3 regions of the Halolactibacillus sp. JCM 19043 genome follow, and region 3 is predicted to be linked to each of the others. Evidence: riboswitches for the same ligand, from Rfam matches in the RefSeq annotation. Region 3 holds a riboswitch; each other region holds the start of a gene.
The links. Region 3 has a riboswitch for S-adenosylmethionine ahead of JCM19043_RS08580 (PLP-dependent aspartate aminotransferase family protein). Riboswitches for the same ligand answer to the same signal wherever they lie in the genome.
Positions count from the first base shown of each region.

Region 1: another riboswitch for S-adenosylmethionine. It lies ahead of JCM19043_RS01870 (OsmC family protein); the one in region 3 lies ahead of JCM19043_RS08580 (PLP-dependent aspartate aminotransferase family protein).
Region 2: another riboswitch for S-adenosylmethionine. It lies ahead of JCM19043_RS02320 (MetQ/NlpA family ABC transporter substrate-binding protein); the one in region 3 lies ahead of JCM19043_RS08580 (PLP-dependent aspartate aminotransferase family protein).

Region 1 covers NZ_BAXD01000002.1:30,356-33,638, reverse strand. The annotation lists gene JCM19043_RS01875 (methyl-accepting chemotaxis protein) at 1-1,344, opposite strand, end outside; SAM riboswitch class I at 1,571-1,669, shown strand; gene JCM19043_RS01870 (OsmC family protein) at 1,763-2,203, shown strand; gene JCM19043_RS01865 (mechanosensitive ion channel family protein) at 2,304-3,095, opposite strand; gene JCM19043_RS16220 (hypothetical protein) at 3,261-3,283, opposite strand, start outside.
Region 2 covers NZ_BAXD01000002.1:132,343-135,625, reverse strand. The annotation lists gene JCM19043_RS02330 (methionine ABC transporter permease) at 1-18, opposite strand, end outside; gene JCM19043_RS02325 (methionine ABC transporter ATP-binding protein) at 2-1,030, opposite strand; gene JCM19043_RS02320 (MetQ/NlpA family ABC transporter substrate-binding protein) at 1,044-1,844, opposite strand; SAM riboswitch class I at 1,937-2,042, opposite strand; gene JCM19043_RS02315 (nitrilase-related carbon-nitrogen hydrolase) at 2,232-2,921, opposite strand; gene JCM19043_RS02310 (iron-containing alcohol dehydrogenase family protein) at 2,918-3,283, opposite strand, start outside.
Region 3 covers NZ_BAXD01000015.1:5,922-9,204, forward strand. The annotation lists gene JCM19043_RS08575 (ATP-dependent Clp protease ATP-binding subunit) at 1-1,239, shown strand, start outside; SAM riboswitch class I at 1,375-1,481, shown strand; gene JCM19043_RS08580 (PLP-dependent aspartate aminotransferase family protein) at 1,604-3,283, shown strand, end outside.

The DNA.
Region 1 (3,283 bases), on a different contig from region 3:
GACTGTTTGTCGTTGTGACTGTAAATGGTTAATCATTTTGTTAATATGTGCCGATAGTTGTTTTGAAATTTTCCTTGTTTTTTCAAGCGCAACTTGCTGTTTCGCTTCTTCCTTACCGACATTTGCTAAAATATCATGACTTGATTCATGTAATGCATCGTGTTCTTTTTCAACTGCTTGCCAAATGGGGGTAAGAACCGGATCGATAATTTCTAACGCTTGATAATAGTGACCAAAAGCACAGTGATGACTGTCCGTTTGAATGGGTAGCCGTTGATTTAACTCTACAATATCAGACAATGTATCCAGCCAGTGTTCGTGCTGTTTCAGTGCTGAAGTCAAAATGTGTATCAGTTCTTCTGGTTGAATCGGATTATTTTCACTTAAAAACTGCTGATAAGCTGCTTGATTTTGCTGAATAATATCAACATCTAATGTTCTCATTTGTTGGCGGACTAAATCCAGTTCACTCATTTGACCCATTAATCCATCCATCATTTTCGCTAACTTCTCTTCTTCATCGACTTTCCCTTTCACCGCATCGGTGACAGACGTCGCTGAGCTACTCACTTGTTGAAATGACGCCACAAAGGATTCCATATCTATTTTAATGTGATCAATCGCTCCATAGTTACCCGAAAGACCTGCCGTCACTTGTTCGACAGCGTTAGGAATCTGCACCATCGATTGATTAATCATCGTTAAACTCTCGACACTATTGTTTGATACATGTTCAATTTCTTGTTTAAATGTCTCAAATTCTGTCAGCGATGTTTTCGTATTCTCAGCGAGCTTCCTAATCTCATCCGAAACAACCGCAAAGCCCTTTCCTGCTTCTCCTGCACGTGCCGCTTCAATAGAGGCATTTAGTGCAAGTAAGTTCGTCTGATCAGCAATCCCTTCGATGACCTTGACAATCTCGCCAATCTTTTCAACTTTGGCAAGTAACTGATCTAAATGCGTATTGACTGTCTCATTCCCCTTAGTCACTTGGAGACAAATATCTGACATTCTCTTAATATGTGATAAGCTTTCTTCTGTCGTTAAAGTCACTGCCTCAATTCGTTCGAATATATCTTCTGCCCGGCTCACATTCTCTTCAATAGTAGTTTCAATCTCAGACATTGTTGCGGTGACCTCTTCAGTGAAAGCGAGATTATCTTCTGATTGGCGTTTTAATATATCACTGACATGATGAATCGCATCTTTCACAAAACTGAGTTCGACTTCTACTTTTCCAAGTCCTGCCGTTGAACCAATCATTTGTAGTAAATATTCACGCGAATAATGTTCTAGTGACGTGATTGTGTGTTCTACTTTATCTTTTCGTTGTTTTCGTTTCATCCCTAACATAATTCCCCTTCTTTCTTCTTATTTATTTTACTATCCTGTCTGTTTTTCTTTCATACCATAGTAATATCGACCGATTCCCCTAAAAAATAAATACTTTTGCAATTCTTAACAGAAGGTCTAAATCAGAAAAAAACGGGCTACTTTCATTTTCATTTACATAACTACGTTGACAAAGTAATCATAATCGTGTATATTTACTGAAAATTCATACTTTTACAACCCATCAAGAGAGAGGGAGGGACTGACCCTGTGAACTCTCGGCAACCGCTAGTGATAGTAAGGTGCCAATTTCAGAAGCAAACGCTAAAGATGAGGAGGTAGACAGATCAACGGATTTTACGCCCTTCTCTTTTTTAGAGAAGGGTGTTTTTCATAGGGTTGTAGGAGATGAAAAAAGGTGGAGAATATTATGGCAACACAAACATTTACCGCAACATCAACTTTAGAGGATAAGTTTTTAGTCAAGAATACCGCACGTCAACATACTGTTTTCGTCGATGAACCTGAGTCCCTCGGCGGAATTGATACAGCAGTCAATCCAGTGGAATTGTTACTCGCAGCACTTGGTTCTTGCCAATCGATTGTCGCTCCAACGTATGCTGAGAAGTTTGATATTGATTTAAAAGGGTTTAAAGTTGAATTAGAAGGCGATATTGATTTGGATGGTTTCTTTGATAAAGCGGATGTCCGCCCTGGCTTTTATGATATCCGCGCGACGTATCATATTGAAACGGATGCCGGTGAAGAGAAAGTTAGTGACTTTGTCGCTTTCCTTGAAGCGCATTGCCCGGTTGAGGACACGATTGAAAATACCGTCGCTTTCTCATCAACATTCCATATTAAAAAATAATCTCTGTGCATAACGCACATCACCTAGAGCTCATAACGATATCTATAGAAAACAGCTTGGGGATTATTCCCCAAGCTGTTTGTCATTCAAATCTTTTATTTTACTCATTAGTCATATTAATATCCATTGTAGGATAAGGGATACCAATGTTTTCGCGGTCAAAGGTAACTTTGACTTCTTCTAATACGTCATAATAAACCGTCCAGTAATCTTCTGCTTTTACCCATGCCTTAACAGCGTAATCAACAGAAGAGTCGCCATGATTAGCTAGACGTACGAATGGTTCTGGGTCTTGCATAACTAATTCATGATTAGTGATAATCGTTCTTAACACTTGTAGTACATGTTGATTATCCGCATCATAGCTAACACCAAACGTAAAATCAACCCGGCGCGTACTATTAACGGAGTAGTTAGTAATACCAGCGTTAGACAGATTTCCGTTAGGAATGAAAATCATTTTATTATCTGCCGTCACAAGTTCTGTATAAAGAATTTGAATCGCTTTAACTGTACCGCTGTATCCAGCTCCTTCGATATAATCGCCGACTTTAAACGGGCGAATCGTTAGGAGTAAGACACCACCAGCAAGGTTGGCAAGGGAACCCTGAAACGCTAAGCCAATCGCTAAACCTGCCGCACCTAGAATAGCGACAAATGACGCAATCGGAATACCTAAAATACCGACAACTGAAATTACGAGTAACACTTTTAATACCGCACTTATTACTGACTGTAAGAACGGCTTTAGACTATCATCGAGTTTTGACTTTTCGATCTGACTGCCAATGACTTTAACAACAGCCTTAATGATGGCTAAACCAACAATTAATGTAATGATGGCTAACACAATTGGTTTAGCAATATCCACTAAAAGATTCATCCAATCCATTTTCTCATCTCCTTTGATATATAAAGCATGACTATTGTAACATGTTTCCTGCGTTTATACATGTTATCAACAACTCCTGATTGAAGTCGCAATGGTTCTCGACATTATAAAAAGGGCGTAAAACTCGATATTTCCTATTTTTTTCGACCAATCACTTCATTCTATTTAAACAAATAAATAAATCGCCG
Region 2 (3,283 bases), on a different contig from region 3:
TTCAATAAATGCCGTCATGGATGACCACCTCCCTTACAATAACACCTTGGTCCGTTAAGTAATCAATGGATTTCGTCGTTTCTTGAACTGACCCTTTAATATGCGCACGTAGTTTTCCAAATGTCTGATCTTTTAACTCAACAATATTCCCAGATAATATATTTGTTTCAATCTGATAACGGTTTGAAATAACTGATAGACTCGGGCTCTCTGTGGCACTGCCAACAAACGTTAAATCAAGAATTGGCCCTTCTTTTTGTAGATCTTTAATAATGTGCTTCGGTGTTTGACTTGGAAAGATACTTTCGACAAAGCGTCTCGTTGTTTGATGCTTCGGTTCGGTATATAAATCAACAACCGGACCTTGTTCAATGATTTTCCCGTTTTCCATAACCGCCACGCGGTCACAAATCCGCTGGATGACATGCATCTCATGGGTAATAAGTAGAATCGTAATCCCAAGTTCTCGGTTTATTTTTAATAGTAGTTCAAGAATTTGATCGGTTGTATCTGGATCAAGGGCACTTGTCGCCTCGTCACTCAACAAGATATCTGGCTCATGTGAGAGCGCACGGGCAATGGCGACCCGTTGTTTTTGTCCACCTGAGAGTTGATTCGGATAGACATCCGTTTTATCACTCAGTCCAACAATCTCTAAATACTTTTTTACTCGCGTTTTGATTTCATTTTCAGCAACACCCGTAAGTTTCAGTGGAATCGCGATGTTTTGATAGACGGTGAGCGTTTTTAATAAATTAAACCCTTGAAAAATCATCCCAATCCGTTGGCGTTTCTTTCTAAGTGCCTCTTTTGATAACGTCACTAAGTTATCGCTATCAATAATGACATCGCCTGATGTTGGCTCTTCTAAAAGGTTGGCCATGCGAACGAGGGTACTTTTACCCGCCCCGCTATAGCCAATCACACCAAAGATTTCACCTTTTTCAACGGTTAAGCTCACATCATCCAGCGCTTTCACATCAGATTTCCCCGTCTTGAATACTTTTGTAATATGTTTAAGTTCAATCATTTAAGCTACCTCCTTACCATGAGGCAACAACAGATCCTTCGAATGTGTCCTCAATAAATTGTTTGATTTCGTCCGATTGATAAATATTAATGAACTTCTCAACGACAGGGGCGTCGACATTTTCTTCTCTTGCGACAATTAAGTTCACCCAAGGTGAGTCACTTGGTTCGATGTAAATCGAATCCTCTGTTGGAACAAAACCATGTTCAATCGCAAAGTTTGTATTAATCGCAGCCGCATCGACTTCTTCTAATTGACGCGGGATTTGAGATGCTTCAAGTTCAATAAATTCTAAGTTTAATGGATTTTCTTCAATATCAATGACCATGGCCTCAGCGCCTACACCCTCTTTTAAGGTGATGAGTCCGGCATCTTCAAATAACATTAAGGCACGCGCCCCGTTCGTTGGGTCGTTCGGTAACGCAACCGAGTCGCCTTCTTCTAATTCACTAACGTCACTAATACCTGTTGAGTAAATCCCCATTGGGAAGTTCACCGTTGTTGCGACGGCTTCAATCTCATAACCACGATCGCTTTTCGCATTATCTAAAAACGGTTGGTGTTGATAGCTATTTAAATCAAGTTCACCCTCATCGAGTGCCGTATTTGGAATCACATATTCAGTAAACACTTCAATATTGACGGTTAAGCCTTCATCAGCCGCGAGTTCTTTTACCTTTTCTAAAATCTGTTCATGTGGACCCGCTGTCACCCCAACAGTGACTTCATCTTCACTTAAGGCACCTGCTTCACTGCCACATCCTGCCAGTACGACTAATACGACTAAACCAATCAAACCTAATAACTTTCTCATTGTTACTTCCCCCTTATTTGTTCCCGGACCCCTCTGGAAATTAAAACGCCTCAATTTATCAAGTGATAAATTGAGGCGTTAAATGTTGTCTCAACTTATCTGTCATCCCTAACTAGGGCTGCTGGATTTGGCACGAGGACATACATGTCTGTTGCCGAGGCTTCAAAGGGCCAGTCCCTCCACCTCTCTTGATAAGATCCGGTCAATATTTTTTTGTTGAGACTTACTTTACACAGTATCAAATGAAAAGTCAACACAATTTTCTAAACTTTTAAAACTTTTCGTGAATGATCCCTTATTTTAAACGATAGAGATCAGGACGTCGATCTTCATAAACAGGAATTTGTCGTCTGATTTGCTTTACCTCAGCTAAATCAATCGTAGCTGTCAGTATCCCGGTTTGATCATCTGCTTCACTGATGACTTGACCCCAAGGTCAATGACCATCGAATGACCCGCAAACGTATTATTGGGATCACTCCCGACACGGTTACATGCCACAACATAGACTTGATTTTCAATCGCACGCGCAATCAGTAACGCTCGCCAATGATCGAGGCGTTGCTTCGGCCACTCGGCGACAACATATAACAGGTCAACGTCTTCCAGCATCTGCGTTTTAATCCACTCCGGAAAACGAATGTCGTAGCAAATCACGGCCGCAGATGTGACACCTGAGAGAGTGAAAACACCACATTCTTTTCCTTCCGCTAAGAAATTTTCTTCATCCATCAGTCGAAACAAGTGGACCTTATCATACCAAAAAACGACCTCACCCTCACGGGTGATGACCGGGAGCGAATTATAAAACTTCCCGTCGCGCTTGGTTGGCACAGAACCGGCAATAATATCGACGTTATACTGTTTCGCCAGTGTTTTAATCGGCGTCAACATATCATATTCAACTACCTCTGCTAAACGATCTAAGCTATAGCCCATTGGCCAAAACTCTGGTAACACAACGGTATCAACATCAGCATCAAGGTGGTTAAATTGCTTGGCCACTTCTTGTAAATTAGCTGTTACATCACCAAACTGAATATCGATCTGAAGACAAGCGATGCGTCGCTTGATCATTTGGCATCATCCTTTCTCAAACGCGAGACATGTTGTTCCAATTCACTCATCGCATGATGGACGAGGTCTGGTGTGACCTTGCCTAATAAGTGAATCGATTCCACGTCACGTGTCGCATGACGCGCGACTTGTTGCCATTTTTCTTCAAGGTCTGTTTGAATCCCTAAATCAAAGAAGCTCGTCGGTAAACCGAGTGCCTGGTAAAATGGCAGCAGGTGATTAACCTCATCCCATTCATCAAACAGCGCCAGTTGGACTAAAATCCCATAACTCACTTTATCCCCGTGCAAGTGTTGATGTGTTTCTTCTAATACGGTAAGGCCGTTATGAATCGAGTGCGCACCTGAAATTCGCCCGTAATG
Region 3 (3,283 bases):
GATGAAGCTGGGTCACGTGTAAGACTTCGCTCATATACCGCACCACCTAACTTAAAAGAGTTGGAACAACGTTTAGAAGAGGCTAAAAAAGAAAAAGATGCGGCAGTCCAATCACAAGAGTTTGAAAAAGCGGCCTCATTTAGAGATGCGGAACAAAAACTGCGTCAGGAATTAGAAGAAACAAAAGGTAAGTGGAAAGAAAAACAAGGGCAAGTAGATTCAGAAGTTGTGACAGACGATATTGCGACAGTTGTCTCAACGTGGACAGGCGTCCCAGTCAAATCATTGACAAAAGATGAAAGCGACCGTCTCTTAAGCTTAGAACAAACGTTACACGGCCGTGTGATTGGTCAAGAAGAAGCGGTCGATGCCGTATCAAAAGCGATTCGTCGCGCACGTGCAGGACTGAAAGACCCGAAACGTCCAATTGGCTCATTTATTTTCCTTGGACCAACGGGTGTCGGTAAAACGGAACTGGCACGCGCCTTAGCTGAAGCGATGTTTGGTGATGAGGATGCGATGATTCGCATTGATATGAGTGAGTATATGGAAAAACATAATACGTCACGTCTTGTTGGTTCACCTCCAGGTTATGTCGGATATGAAGAGGGCGGTCAACTGACAGAAAAAGTTCGTCGTAAGCCTTACTCGGTCGTGTTATTGGATGAGATTGAAAAAGCGCACCCAGAAGTCTTTAACATTCTACTTCAAGTATTAGAAGATGGACGGTTAACTGACTCTAAAGGTCGTCTGATTGACTTTAGAAATACGGTGCTGATTATGACATCTAATGTTGGTGCCAGTGAGTTAAAACAAAACAAATTTGTTGGTTTTAACTTAGAAGATGAAACGCGTGATTATAAAGATATGAAATCAAAAGTGACCGACGCTTTAAAGAAAGCGTTCCGTCCAGAGTTCTTAAACCGAATTGATGAAACGATTGTCTTCCACTCACTTGAGAAGAAACATATGAAAGATATTGTGACATTAATGTTGGATCAATTGAAAAAACGTCTAAACGAACAAGACTTAGACTTTACGATGTCTGAAAAGGCGATTGAAAAAATTGCAGAAGAAGGTTTTGATCCAGAATACGGCGCGAGACCACTTCGTCGTTCGATTCAAAAAAATATCGAAGATCTGCTTTCAGAAGCTTTACTTCGGGAAGAGATTAAAAAAGGTGAAACAACCCGGATTGGTCTCAACAGTAAAGGTAAGTTCATTATTTTAAACAGTTAAGGAAGTGTTAAGCTCAATCATTTGTTAAAACAAGTGATTGAGCTCTTTTTTTAATTACTCAACAAAAAAACTTTTAAAACAGACTAGACACGTTGGTGTTTTGTGTTATAATCAGTTTATTCAAAATTTTATAAACAATTATCAAGAGTGAACGAGAGATCTGGCTCTACGACTTCACGGCAACCTGGCTTATGCTAAGGTGCCCCTACCAGCAAAGCAGTAACTGCTTTGGATGATGAGTTCTATTAAGGACGTGTCCTTTAAGCATCCAAGCTGCTTAAAGGGCATTTTTTTATTGTTTTAGCCCTTAGGTATAACAATTTTTTGTCTTCATTTAAAAAATATGCGAAGAGGAGAATGACAGATGACAAATCAAGATACGTATCAACTTGACACACTATCTTTACACGGAGGGACAGCGCCTGATCCAACGACTGGCGCGCGGGCGATCCCCATTTATCAATCCACATCTTTTGTTTTTCAAGACACAACCCATGCCGAAAGACTGTTTAGCTTAGAAGAAACCGGTCATATTTACTCCCGCATTGGCAACCCAACGGTCGATGCTTTTGAAAAAAGAGTCGCCTTACTAGAAGGTGGTGTTGCCGCTGTGGCGACGTCATCTGGTATGGCGGCCATTACCTTAACAATTCTTAATTTGTGTGAATCAGGTGATGAGATTGTCGCAGCAATTAATCTGTATGGTGGGACATACAATTTATTTAAAACAACGTTAAAACGTTATGGAATTACGGTGCGTTTTGTTGAACCAAATGATTTAGTGGGATTTGAAGCAGCGATTAATGACCAGACCAAAGCGATTTTCGGTGAGATTATTGGCAATCCAAGTTTAGATGTCTTTGATGTAGAAGGTGTCAGTGAGATTGCTCATCGCTATCAAATCCCTTTAATTATTGATAACACCTTTGCGACACCTTACTTAATTAAGCCAATTGAAAAGGGCGCCGATATCGTGATTCACTCAGCGACGAAGTGGATTGGTGGACATGGAACAACGGTGGGTGGCATTGTCGTTGATGGGGGACGCTTTAAGTGGCAACAGGACAAATTTAAAGGCTTCACCGAGCCTGACCCAAGTTACAACAATATTCGGTATGCGAATGAGTTTGGTGGACTTGCCTTCTCGGTTAAATTAAGGGTACAACTCTTAAGAGACTTCGGTGCGTGTTTAAGTCCTGATTCGGCTTTTCGCTTACTGCAAGGATTAGAAACGTTACACCTCCGAGTGGAGCGCCACAATCAGAACGCATTAAAGTTAGCCACTTATTTAGACAAACATCCCGCGATTGATTGGGTGAATTACCCGGGTCTCCCGTCTCATCCATCTCACGTGGCAGCGAGAAAACGTCTGAATAATGGTTTTGGCTCCATTATTACCTTTGGCATTAAAGGCGGACGAGAGGAAGGGAAAGCGGTCATTGAAGCGGTGAGTTTATGGTCACATGTTGCTAATGTTGGCGATGCGAAATCACTGATTATTCATCCTGCTTCCACGACGCACCAACAGTTATCAACAGAAGAACTGAAACAAACCGGGGTCACAGACGACTTGATTCGTCTCTCAGTCGGTCTCGAACATATTGATGACTTAATTCATGATTTAGACCGTGCTCTAACAATTGCCACCGGGATTGAATTAGATGGACCGCGATCGATTAAAATTAATGATGAAGCGGTCATCCAGTGGTCATTATCATCGAGTCATAAGACAGAGAAAGGAGAAGTAAAGCCTAAAACGATTGCGGTTGTAGGCTTAAGCGGTAAAAAGGAGCGACCGAGTTATCGTTTAGCGGAGAAAATGCAGCGACTCGGCTATAAAATCATCCCGGTCAATCCACGAGAAACGGCGATTTTAGGTGAAATATCCTATCCGGATCTTCAAAGTGTGCCAGAAGCGATAGATATTGTTCAAGTCTTCCGCGCGCCAGAAGCGGCCGTTGGTATTGCGAAAGAAGCTATCCAAGTAAAACCGAAAGTGTTTTGGCTCCAAGAAGGTGTTGTGAATGACGAGGCGTGTCACATC